Regions from separate parts of the Paenibacillus sp. FSL K6-3182 genome, predicted to be linked through region 2. Evidence: riboswitches for the same ligand, from Rfam matches in the RefSeq annotation. Region 2 holds a riboswitch; each other region holds the start of a gene.

Region 1 (4,464 bases), 3.0 Mb from region 2:
CTTTCGTTTGCTCTGCCATTCTCAGAAAATTCACTTCATCATTTGTATTGTATAAAGCAGCCAAATCCACTGGCTCAAATCGCTTTACTACGCTTCTGCATTGAAATGGAGCTAGCAGCTGATCCGAGAGCTCCAGAAAGGAAAGAATGCTTTTATGCTCCGCGGGAGTTATGGATTGGAAGACGTTCGAGAAATTAATCGGATCTAGAACTAACGCCTCGATATCCTCATCCAGCGCAGGCAGCTTGCGTACAAGTTCAAAATCATGGACATAACCGCCGTTAATAACCATCACATTTTGCGCTTTGGCAACGCGAGCCACTTGGCGGAATTCATCAAGTGTTGAAGATACAACGATCCGTTTGTTCTGTTCCAATATTTCGCTCATCTTCATCATGCCAAATGAAGTCTCAAACGACAAGAAAGGGATAAACAATCGATAAAGCTCATCATCTTCGGCAGCCATCGCTTTAATGGAAGCAGAATGAATAACAATAATTTTCCCGAATAGTACAGGATTTGATTCTGAAAGCTGAATCATATGCTGTTTAATGTTTTCGCCAATTTCATCCTTTACGGTATGAAAAAGCTCATTTTCCATAAATGACTCCCGAGAAGCCGTTGGTCGAAGTCCATTCGTATTCATGATACACGTAACAAAAAAAGCCCAATCCGGAAGCATATTGTTAACTTGATCGGAAAGCAGCATACGTTTCATATATACCTTATGTTTTTTCTCGGCTTGCAAGCTTACAGCATAAGGAAGAATATAAGCGACACCCTCAAGCTCACCAATTACTGATTTTAAAGGTATGGCATCCAAGAAGGTTTGATACAAGTGATCTTCGCCATAGGTGAGCGCATCACTGCTATTCATGGACCACGGAGGAGTTTCCTCGTTAATCCTAATATCTGTTTTCCCTTCGGACAAATGAATCGGAACAGGTAGGAACTGACCATAATGGCTCATTAACTCCATCACACGATCCCATTCGTAATAATCCTCGTAACCCTCCTTGCATGTCAAAAACACGGTTGTTCCGATTGGAGCATCCTTCTCAAGCTTGCGAATCGTGTACGTGCCGTCTGGCCGCCCGCGCCATTCTAAAGTATCGCCTTCTAGAGCGGAGCGGGTAATAACAACGATTTCGCCGCTCACTACGAAGCAGGACAGCAAACCCACGCCAAATTGTCCAATATAGTCGTCTGCTGAATCCATTTCGTCACGCTTGGAGGTACTTCCGATTTGAGCCAAAAAAAGCTGGATTTCGGATTCGGACAGGCCTATCCCATTATCGTGAACGGCAATCGTTCGAGAACCGTAAATTTCAACTGTTACGCGTGCATCAAAACGATGTCCAAGCCGTTTGCGTGCCGTTATCGCATCAACGCCATTTTGTAGTAATTCCCTAATGAATACGCCTGGGCTCGAATATAAATGCTTTGAGAGAAGCTCGATCATCCCTTGTAAATTAACTTGAAAGTTCATTTCGCTCATCCTGTCTCCCATAGTGGATCTGTTTTGTATTGGTCTATTCCATTCATTGATTCGGCATTATACTCGCTTATCCTTCTTTATTTGCACAAAGAGGCAGGCAGCACCCCAAACCTATGGATGCTGCCTGCCTCACACGATTATCATTTTGTGTTGCTTATACTTTGAAAACAGATGCTTTCTCCTTCAAATCCTGCGAGGAAAGTGAAAGCTTCTCCGCAAGCGTGCGCAAATCATCGGAAATATCATTTTGCTTAACTGAAAGCTCGCTCATATGTTCCATTTTCCCATTCACTTCTGAAGACGTAGTCAATAGCTTGTCTACTGCAGACACGATATGAGACATGCCTGTTGTAATTTCACTAATTGCCGTAGAAATCTCGCTCACTTGATCTGACAGCATGCTGCTTTGTGATTCCAATGCTTGGAATGTGCTGCTTGCGGTTTCAGATGCTTGACGCGTCGTGTTAATAACATTCGCGAAGCTGCCGATCGTGCGGCTGCTTGCTGCCACATCGCTCTGTATGAGTGTCAGCTCCTTCGTGATCTGCTTCGAGATCATATCGGTCTGACTGGACAACTTGCGGATCTCATCAGCGACTACTGCGAACCCTCTGCCATGCTCACCCGCTCTTGCCGATTCAATGGATGCGTTCAGTGACAACAAATTCGTCTGTGTGTTCAAATCCTGAATGCCGTTCAAAAACTTAGCTACATTGTTATATCGTTCATTCATCGTTTCGAAAGCTTCAGTTAGCTTTGAGAACTGGTCTACTGTTTCATTTACCATCGAGACCACGCCAGCCATCTGCTGCGTGCCGTTATGAGATGATTGCTTCATATTTTGCATATCATTGTTTATGTATTCACTCGACGCAGCAATTTGCTGAGAGCTTGCTGAGATTTCTTCCGTAACTGCCGAAATGGATGAAGCATCGTCATACTGCGACAGCAACACTTTTCTGCCCAGCTCCACTTGGCCATTTACATCCTCTGATGCTTTTCGATTAATACCAATCATATTATCCATATTATTCGAGATGTGGAGCACAGATTCGCTCACTTCAAGCGTAGCTTTAATCGTTTCTCGCAGCTGATCGCCCATATTAGCCAAAGCGTGGTCAAGATCGCCAAATTCGTCAGAGCGAACGAGTTTTTCTTGACTTGTAAAATCATTATTGCCATACTGCTTAATTCTTTTTGTAATGCCTACAAGTCCTGTTCTAATCGATTGTGAGATGACAAAAATCATAATAGCAGGAAGAATAGCTAGCAAAATGACATTTATAAGCACAATAAGGTTCGCACTGGATATGTCTTTATCGAGAAGCCTCTGCGTCGCGTTAGCGTCTGCGGTCAAACGCTCGTGCATTGTATCGTTGGAATAACTTAGAATGACGGTATATACGCTTATTAGATTGCTTATGCGGAGCGATTTCTCATCTGATGATAATCCACTCACGTCTGTATTCGTCACTTTCAAGTTATCTAATGCTAGCTTAAGAACATTAACTTGATTCGCATAATAAGGACCATCTTCCGTTGCAGGCGGATATTTCTTATCCATATCGATAAGCTGTTTCTCCAACTCATCGATGTTGGCAGGCATCGTTTCCAAATCCTTCATGATCAGCGTTGCATCGCTTTTGCCATTTTCAATGGCATCTACCATTAGAAGCATCACTTTCAGCAGCCTATTCGATATACCTTGATAATTGCGTTCAGCACGCTGCAATTCCTCTGAACCTTCGACTGAGGTTGCTACTGAATGATTTTGAAAATAAATCAAAACGCCCGAGCCTACATTAAATAGTGTGATGATTGCGGTAACAAGCAATAATTTGCTCGTTATTTTCTTCAAACTCAATTTCTTAAACAGTATTTTTGCTCTCTCTATCATATCCTTAAAAACCATCCTGCTTGCTCTCTCCTCTGTCTCCTGAAAACAAAAAAAGCTATCCAGCCACAGGAGGCGGACAGCTCAGTTAGCTTATTATCCTTCCGGCGGTCTGGCAGCCATAGTGCGTACACCTTAGGCCCATAACTTTGCGTCCTTGTCTTTCAACAAGTTTGCCTTTTTCAGTTTGTCTATTTTGTAGTTTACAACTTAAACCAGTATAGGACTATTTAGTGAGTTTGTCATCCCTTGAACCATATTTATTCTGTGGCTAAAAATAAGGTTGCATTGCAATAACGCCTTGCTAACGAATGAAAATAGGAGGTTTGGATGGAAATAACCGCAACGAGCAAAATATTTCGCACCGCTTCCCATTGTTTTTCTGTTAAATTCGGCAATCTGCTTGCAAATTGATTCGCTGAAGAGCGAATGACATGCTCTGTCAATAAATCTTGATGCGGATTTTCCTTCAGATGACCGGAAATGTCGAGCAGTTGATCGTTATTCGCATCTAGCTCCTCAAACATACTAGTATAAGATGCATATAATTCAATAGGCCCAACTAAATCGTCTGCTTCATCCTCTGGTTTCTTGAATACGATCTCAAAAAGCTTGCGTATGGATTCAAAATCAAGATTTGACTTTAAATCATCAATAATAAATAATAACGCAGCTTGGTTTAGAGAATATTTTTTCCCAGCTTTCGGACAATCGAAATAAGGTTTGAAATCTCGCTTTACCCAGTTTTGCATGGAGGTAATCGACAGATTCGAATATTCGATTAATTGGCCCAACGCAGCAATTTCATGTAGTGAAAAGCCTTTAATCTCATTTCCTTTAATGAGCTTTTCAATAATTGGAGGCAGCAGCGTAGACATAAATGCAGGCAGTCCCGTGCCTTTCTCCAAATCACATTGATGCGTTTTGGTCCATGCGGCTTGCAGCACTTGCAGTGGCTTCAAATTATACTTTCCGTCCAGAGCCAGCAGCAAGCAAGCCATCTCTTTTCGAGTAAGCGTAAAGGACTCCATCTCGCTTCCTCCTCGCACATTCGTCTTGCATTCCTATATTA
Region 2 (4,464 bases):
GGAAGACGGATACGAAGTTATTAAATCATATCGCTAAGACGCTCGGAATCAGCTATGAGGAATTAATGTCTGATAACCGTGAATAGTGCTGTCTGGTACACAAGATATGAACCATAATCAATTAGAAGAGGAGGAAGGAGTGACATGCTGAAAATCGGTGGCATCGAAATGAAGAACAGAGTGGTGCTAGCGCCGATGGCAAGCGTGTGCTATCCTGCCTTTGATTAATTGCCAAGGAGTTTGGAACGGGTCTTGTATGTGCGGAGATGGTAAGCGACAAGGCCATTTTGCATGGTAGTATACGGGTAAGGCAAATTGGGACATTATAAAGGATGTCAAAGTAGCGGCATCGATTCCCGTAATTGGGAATGGCGACGTTTTCTCACCAGAGGATGCAAAAAAGCTGCTCGAACATACCGGCCGTGATCCGATGGTAGCGATTTTGGAAAACTACGTCCACTCGCTTGGAGAGGACGAAGAATTCCAAGCTGTCAGTGCTGTTTCAGCAAAGAAGCGGGTTCTGCAGAAGTAGACGCCTACTAAAATACAAATAGATCGGTTATGCGATTTACCCCGTGACGGGAGCGAGCCGACACCATTCGACAAAAGCCGCTATCATGCGGCTTCTGCTCTACATTTCAGAAATGAAACGGTTTCAATGGGTCGTCTGGCTTTGATTGACATTCAGGGTAACTTTGCAATATAATCGTGCAATATAATCTAACGAAGACATCAAGAGCGCTTCAAACAACAGTTGGTATGAGGAATAAGAAGCGTAATATATTAGGTAACAGTGAATTCATACAAGGTATGAAAAATTAGTCACATGACAGGAGAATCGGAAAGATGAACGATAAGCAAATCATTCTGACTCAAGAAGGGCTGCGAAAGCTCGAAGATGAATTAGAGAACCTAAAGTCGGTCAAGCGTCGTGAAGTAGCTGAACGTATTAAAGTAGCAATTGGCTATGGTGATATAAGCGAAAACTCGGAATATGAAGATGCGAAGAATGAGCAAGCATTTATCGAAGGCCGCGTTCTTACCCTTGAGAAAATGTTGCGCAATGCGCGTATTATAAATAATGACGATATTGATATTGATACCGTGAGCATCGGTTCGATCGTAACGGTTGAGGATATGGAGTATGGCGACACAATGGATTATTCCATTGTTGGTACAGCGGAAGCCGATCCTTTGCAAAACAAGATTTCAAATGAAAGCCCGGTTGGTAAAGCGATTCTAGGCAAGAAAAAAGGCACCGTTGTCGAAGTTAGCGTACCAGTCGGCATTATTCAATACAAAATTCTCGATATCAAAAAATAATGTTTGCTATGAGCGGTTCAAAAAGCTTCCTTGTAGGAAGCTTTTTGAACGTTTAAAATATAAGAACGTATATTACAGGTCTATACATTGCTTATATTTTATTGCGAAACGAGATTTTGCTGCATGAATCCGGTGACAGCTGCTTGCTTTTGCCGAATGATCAAGGAGATGAAAGAAGTGGAACAAGAAAACAATGAACAGCAGGAGCTAAGTGAGCTCTTGCAAATTCGCAGAAACAAATTGGACGAGCTTAGAGGGTTAGGTGTGGATCCATTTGGCCGAAAGTTCGAACGCACTCATAACGCCAAAGATATTGTACAAGCCTATGAAGGGCTCAGCAAAGAAGAAATAGAAGAAAAAGCGGTTGAAGTGCGTATTGCTGGCCGTATTATGCAGAAACGCGGTATGGGCAAAGCGGGTTTTGCTACGATTCAAGATTTGAGCGGCAAGGTTCAAATTTATGTTCGTAAAGATTCCGTTGAAGAGCATAAGTTTGCAGCTTTTGACTTGCTGGATATCGGTGACATCATTGGCGTAGTAGGCGTTGTATTCAAAACGAATACAGGCGAAGTCTCTGTCAAAGCACGTGATATTGAAGTTTTGACAAAGTCGCTTCTTCCATTGCCTGATAAATATCATGGCTTGAAAGACGTAGAGCTTCGTTATCGTCAGCGTTATGTTGACCTTATCGTGAATCCCGACGTCCAACAAACCTTTATTACTCGTTCCAAAATCATTCAATCCATGCGTCGCTACCTAGATTCCCGCGGGTATTTAGAAGTAGAAACACCAACACTGCATTCCATTGCAGGCGGTGCTGCAGCACGCCCTTTCGAAACGCATCATAATGCGCTGGACATGCAGCTCTACATGCGTATTGCAATCGAACTTCATTTGAAGCGACTGATTGTAGGCGGATTGGAGAAAGTATATGAGATCGGCCGTGTATACCGGAATGAGGGGATTTCGACTCGCCACAATCCAGAGTTTACAATGATTGAGCTTTACGAGGCTTATGCTGATTACAAGGATATTATGGCATTGACAGAGAATGTCATCGCACATATTGCGCAAGAGGTTCTTGGAACAACGAAAATCACTTATCAAGGCCAAGAGATTGATTTGACACCTCAGTGGCGTCGCGTCAGCATGGTTGAGCTTGTCAAAGAAACGACTGGCGTAGATTTCGGCGTGGAAATGAGCGACGAGGAAGCCCATCGGTTGGCGAAAGAACACAAAGTTGCCGTTGATCCGCATATGACATTTGGTCATATTCTCAACGCTTTCTTTGAACAGTTCGGTGAGCACACGCTTATTCAGCCAACCTTTGTTACAGGACATCCGGTTGCTATTTCGCCGCTTGCTAAGAAGAGCGAAGCAGATCCACGCTTCACCGATCGTTTTGAGCTATTCATCGTAGCACGTGAGCATGCTAATGCATTTACGGAGCTTAACGATCCGATCGATCAGCGTGAGCGTTTCGAGTCGCAGCTTGTTGAGCGTGAGCATGGAAATGACGAGGCGCATGAGATGGATGAAGACTTTATCCGCGCTCTGGAATACGGCATGCCGCCAACTGGCGGACTAGGAATCGGTATCGACCGATTGATCATGCTTCTAACAGATGCTCCATCTATTCGTGATGTACTGTTGTTCCCTCATATGAGAGATCAGCGTTCTGCTGAATAAGAAAGAGACCAAGGAACCTTATGGCTTTTAGAAGCCATAAGGTTCTTTTTTTTCTAATATCGAGAATTTGCAACAACAATCCTTAAAAACATTCAAATTATGATTGATATTGTAGTACAATCTATTGATTTGCTAGATTCATATGGTAGAATAGAACTAATAAAGCGCTACACGATAACGGCAAACCTATCGAAAGGTAGGGACGCAAAGCTAAAGGGCCTTCCGTAAGATGGCAGCCAGCTACCGAATGAACAGGCTTTTTTTTGTTTGTATAGGGGAAATTCATCACATAGCGCTTCACACGATAATGGCAAACCTATCGAAAGGTAGGGACGCAAAGCTAAAGGGCCTTCCGTAAGATGGCAGCCAGCTACCGAAGGGAGTATATTCATGCGTAAATTTATGTTAGTCATCGCAGCTTTTGTTCTTTTTGCATCCATCCATGTAACGGTCGTTCAGGCAAATGAAGCGGACTCTTCTGATTGGCTCAATACGGGGAATTTAGATAAAGGTGTTGTCTCCGTACAATATACAGTGAGCACTAAAGTGAAAACGAAGCTTATGATCGCAAAAGGCGCATCAAATTATACATATAATCTAACTAGCGGAAAAACAGCTGAGAAGTTTCCATTGCAGCTTGGCAATGGCGAATATACAATATCTGTTCTAGAGAATACAACAGGAAACAAATACAAACTGGCGAAGAAAGAAACCGTGACGCTTGATTTGAAAGACAACAAGGTTTTGTACTTGAATTCCATCCAGAACATTGACTGGTCGAATGCGAGCAGCGCCATCGTCAAGGCAAAAGAATTAGCGAGCAATAAAAAAACGGATATGGAGAAAGTAAAGGCAATCTACGAGTATATTATTACGAATGTAAGTTATGATAATCAATTAGCTGCTAATCTGTCAGTTGATTACCTCCCCAATATTGATCGCACATTTAAATCGAGAAAGGATATCTGCTACGGATACGCTTCATTGTTTGCGGCAATGCTGCGGAGCGTGGATATCCCTACGAAGCTCTTGATGGGACAATCTACTTATGTGGATGTTTATCATGCTTGGAACGAAGTGTACTTGGATGGGAAATGGGTTACGATTGATACGACAGTTGATGCGGGTCTAAAGAAGGGCAAGAAAAAGTATGAGCTTATCAAGGATGCAGCTCAATATACAGTTACAAAAACATATTAGAAGTCATACGAGCTTGCGGAAATCGCAGAGCTCGTTTTTTTATGTCTTTCTTCAATATAGGTGAGGAGGAAGCGAAGCAACGATTACGCAATTAGAAGGCAAATAGGAGTGTTGAAAACTTTCTCGTAAATAATGAAAAAAACACTTGCAATGCTATATACGCCTATGATATATTATCTAGGTCGCCAACGAGATACACGGTCGACAAGAGAGAAAAGATTGCTCTTTGAAAACTGAACAACGAGTAATAAC
Region 3 (4,464 bases), 1.9 Mb from region 2:
AATCATAATAGGGATTGCATTCCCCGACAGACTCTGGTGTAATCCATTGATTATGGCATCCAACAAACACATTGTTCTTATTCCATGCTTGAGCTGTATTGCAAGGAAACCGCGATAATTGCTGCATCAGTCTATTCCCCTGATCTAACACATGGGCTGTCTGATCAACTTCATAAACGACTGCTATTGCGCTCATTCGTGCCTCCGATTTAGATAGCCAGCGTGTTCTTCAATCGAACGAGATGCGAGCATCATTGAATGTCTTTTAGTTCTTAATAAAGAACATATTTGAATAATACACTTGAAAACGGACGTTGTCAATCGTTTTTTCACCAAAATATCACAAAATAAAACGAAACATCGTTCTTTTATAAGAACAACATTTCGAAATGGGTTTAACCTTATTTTTTTCTAATTTAGACGTCATTTTATTTTTTATTCGTTAAAACTTACAAGCTTTCGCAATTAAGAATTATTCGTTATAATAGTGTTAGTCTACAACGAAGAGATAACGGGGGAGTTTGCTATGATCGGAGAACGTATTCAGATGCTGCGCAAGAGAAAAGGCCTATCCCTAACGGAGTTGTCGCAACGGGCAGGCGTCGCAAAATCTTACTTAAGCTCTATTGAACGAGGGCTCCAGCAAAATCCTTCGATTCAATTTCTCGAAAAGGTAGGCGCAGTATTAAACGTAACGGTTGAAGAATTTTTAAATAGCGATGAAAATAATGATCGTAAAACAAGCAATCTAGACACCGAGTGGGCCGATCTAGTTCGAGAAGCAATGGCTTCTGGCGTAAGCAAAGATCAATTTAAAGAATTTTTAGAATTCAATAAATGGAAAATAAAGCGCGAGTAGCGCTTTATTTTCTTTTATACGGCTGTTTCTTGTATATCATCTTTCTTGCTTTCTTCAAGACATAGTAATACCTTTCTAACATCTTCCTTGCTAAACCCCAAAGAACGTGCATTCATGATTAATGCTACCCATTCCATATCTAAATCCTGATTATCCTCTGATTTTGTAAGTACCATTTTCCCATGTCCCCCATTCAATTTGGGACGGTTGCACCACTGACTCCATGCGTTTAAGGTGCCCAGATACTAAACGCATTTCAACGTCTCCCTATGCTTGTCATTCGTTTATAGATGTATTATAAATCACTCTAATTGCGTATGCTGTCGCTTCCTGTCTCACAAAAATGAAAGATAATTACATTTTTTGTCGAATTTATTTAACGATTGTTAAAGGGAGCGGGGGAAGGAAATAGAGCCCGCTAGATCAAATTAGGAGCTCTAAAATGTTGCTTCATTAACAGAGCTATCCGGTATATTATTTTGCTGCAAGTTCAGATTTCAACAGTGTATCTTCTTCATATCCATTCGGATTTGAAAATTGCCATCTCCACGTATCGCTGCACATTTCTTCTATTCCTTTTGTTGCAAACCAATTCAATTCTACATTTGCCTTCAACGTATCTGCATAACAAACAGCAATATCGCCAGGTCTGCGGTTAACGACCTCGTATGGAATGCTTTGCCCAGTTACCTTCTCGAAGGCTGCAATCATCTCTAACACACTGTAGCCATTTCCAGTGCCAAGATTATATATATTCACATTTGATTTTCTACTCATGTTTTCCAGTGCCTTTACATGCCCCTTTGCTAGATCTACTACATGAATGTAGTCTCTCACTCCAGTGCCATCCACAGTTGGATAATCATTTCCAAACACATGTAACTGCTTAAGCTTGCCAACAGCTACCTGCGATATGTAAGGCATTAAGTTGTTTGGCACTCCATTTGGATTTTCTCCAATTCGACCACTTTTATGGGCGCCAATAGGGTTGAAATACCTCAGGATCGTTATTCCCCAGCTGTTATCTGAACTAGCTAAATCCAGTAAAATTTGTTCTAGCATGAGCTTAGTCCGGCCATATGGATTTGTTGCTGAGAGCGGTGAGTCCTCAATAATCGGAACATGTTCGGGCCGTCCATAAACAGTAGCCGAGGAACTAAATACTAATTTCTGAACACCAAATTTCTTCATGACTCCACAAAGAATTAATGTGCTCGTTATATTGGTATGATAATAAGATAAAGGCATTTGTACAGACTCTCCGACAGCCTTTAACCCGGCGAAGTGAATAACGGCATCAATAGCATGATTCGAAAATACATGCTCGAGTCCCTTTTGATCCATAAGATCCATTTGATAAAAGGTAAAGGATTTATTTGTAATCTCTTTTACCCTTTCTAAAGCGATATAGCTGCTATTAGAAAAATTATCAACAACCACTAATTCATATCCCGCTTCAAGAAGCTCAATGCAAGTATGACTGCCTATGTACCCCGCTCCGCCTGTTACTAAGATTGCCATTTTATTTACCCCTCTCAATAATTCTTAATAAAGAACAAATAAATCAAAAAAAATACCTCTCCGATGCTAAGCTCACATGCATACCTTTTCGCTGTAATAATTTATCATTGCTACATCTTCTCTTTCATCGAATTTTCTCGCAAAGTATTTATTCGATTTTTCAATAGAATCAATATCTTTAAAACTTAAGTTTATGGGGTGATTACTATTGTTATATTCTTCACCCCATTTTAAATAAGTTAAATTATCATTAGCGACCTGATCCGCATATTTCGAGTTCATAACTAAGGTTTGAAAAAACCATTCATCTGGGCACAGAGCGTTTTTGAAATATTGATAATACCATTTGTTCTGGTCAATAAAATCTATGATAAATCTTGCAACTTCAATTGGTATGCAGAACCATGAGGAGCCATGATACAACAAATAATTGTTAGGCATTAACTGGCGGTTAGGGAAAAGAACTAAACCTTTCTTATACAGTTTCAGCATTATGCTTCTGAAAACTCTAAGCGGGTGGAATGTATTGTATTGTCTTCTTGCTGAATCAAACCATTTCATATTTACATGTGCAGCAGAAATATCACGATCATGAATAAATTTCGCAGACATAAATATTTTATTGGGATTTTCCATTAAATGAACTTTAAGACCATTTTTAACGAGTAAATCCTGACCGCTCCTTAAGCATACAAAGTCATAATCTACTTTTGAGGTTAATACCTTCCTTAGCAGCATGATCGTTGCATCCACTTGGCTAATATCTCCCCATTTCACATTACAGCTTTCTTCCAACACGTTAATGCGTGGGGATCTATTAATTTTAGGTGATACCTCATCGTAATTTTTTTTATCAATATGAACATATACATCTGCCGTATCGGTTGCAGTCAATTGACTAATAAACGTATTTACTTGGGCTGGGTTTTTATGAATTTGCAATATGTAGGCAGTTGAGGGTAAAGCTGACTTCATTAGTTCACTCCCCTTAATTCTCAATAACGAACATTATATTTTAAAATAGTCCCTGTCTCAACTTGTAAGTGACAGGGATCTATTCTTTTTTTAAGGTTAAAAGCTAGCTGCTGCTAAGATCAGTGTTATCAATCAATCGGACATATGGGGCGGTTCCTGTTACTGTTACACCGCTAAATGTAGATTTAGCGATAGTTACGGATTGATTTTGCCGAATCCAATTTAAATTTACTTTCGTGTTTTCAAGATAAGATTGTGAAAATACAGCTTTGTTCGTATTGTCCGACTTGCCAATAGCTGAATTTATAAAGGTGGTGCCTGAAACGATTGAATTGCCATCCACCGCGATACCAGAATTTTGTAGCAACGATGATCTCAGCGTAACTTGCCGAGTGAACTTTGCATCGGTCGAACCAAGCTGAACGTCACTTGCTCCCATAACTGTACTTTTAGCTCTAATAAATTCACTATTGCTAATGTGAGAAGCCTCAAATTTTGCAGAGCCTTCAATAACCGTCATGCCGTTAATCATGTTTGGGCGTCCTACATAATCTTGAGGTACGTTTATTAAAACATCGTAATTCTTTACCGTAACATTTCTAATGACAGCACCCGCTGCTAAAATATTGAAATTTCGTGCTAAAGTATTATCATTGCGCCAGTCTCGTTCTATTGTGATGTTGGACAAATAACATCTGCCGTAATTAAATCTGCTAATGTTAAATCCAGGCTGGCCAGCGTCTTTAATAACAACCGGTGGACCTCCCTTCGTTTCAGATACCTGAAATGCTACGGAAGAGATATTTACTGTGTAATATAATTTATCAATGCTAATTCCTGTCGGAACCTTGCCTACCCATTGTTCAAATGATATTTGTGCTCCATTGCCCATGCCATGTGGGGTACTATACGTAAAAGTTCCTGTAGTCACATTAACTGCAGGTGTCCCGAAATAGCCATAAACACTGGAGCCAGTAACCGTACCATCTTTAATTGCACAGTTTTGTACGACTGCCCCTCTTACATCATTAAGCTTTAAATTACCCCTAACAAATACAGCGCCATTCACGAAATTATCACCTTGCACACTTAAATCACAATCGATAAAA

The links. A riboswitch is a leader RNA that binds a small molecule or an ion and turns the genes downstream of it on or off. The one in region 2 is predicted to bind cyclic di-GMP.
Region 1: another riboswitch for cyclic di-GMP. It lies ahead of MHH56_RS13020 (methyl-accepting chemotaxis protein); the one in region 2 lies ahead of MHH56_RS00455 (transglutaminase-like domain-containing protein).
Region 3: another riboswitch for cyclic di-GMP. It lies ahead of MHH56_RS08655 (anti-repressor SinI family protein); the one in region 2 lies ahead of MHH56_RS00455 (transglutaminase-like domain-containing protein).

Annotation. Positions count from the first base shown of each region.
Region 1 is NZ_CP150265.1:3,044,325-3,048,788, reverse strand. It holds gene MHH56_RS13025 (HSP90 family protein) at 1-1,489, opposite strand, end outside; gene MHH56_RS13020 (methyl-accepting chemotaxis protein) at 1,653-3,410, opposite strand; cyclic di-GMP riboswitch class I at 3,496-3,580, opposite strand; gene MHH56_RS13015 (DUF1836 domain-containing protein) at 3,653-4,423, opposite strand.
Region 2 is NZ_CP150265.1:90,024-94,487, forward strand. It holds gene MHH56_RS00435 (helix-turn-helix transcriptional regulator) at 1-86, shown strand, start outside; partial or broken gene MHH56_RS00440 (tRNA-dihydrouridine synthase) at 145-317, shown strand; gene greA (transcription elongation factor GreA) at 847-1,323, shown strand; gene lysS (lysine--tRNA ligase) at 1,480-3,012, shown strand; cyclic di-GMP riboswitch class I at 3,182-3,260, shown strand; cyclic di-GMP riboswitch class I at 3,312-3,390, shown strand; gene MHH56_RS00455 (transglutaminase-like domain-containing protein) at 3,403-4,212, shown strand.
Region 3 is NZ_CP150265.1:1,990,304-1,994,767, reverse strand. It holds gene MHH56_RS08665 (asparagine synthase-related protein) at 1-196, opposite strand, end outside; gene MHH56_RS08660 (helix-turn-helix domain-containing protein) at 527-859, shown strand; gene MHH56_RS08655 (anti-repressor SinI family protein) at 874-1,035, opposite strand; cyclic di-GMP riboswitch class II at 1,054-1,135, opposite strand; gene galE (UDP-glucose 4-epimerase GalE) at 1,334-2,380, opposite strand; gene MHH56_RS08645 (beta-1,6-N-acetylglucosaminyltransferase) at 2,453-3,355, opposite strand; gene MHH56_RS08640 (right-handed parallel beta-helix repeat-containing protein) at 3,459-4,464, opposite strand, start outside.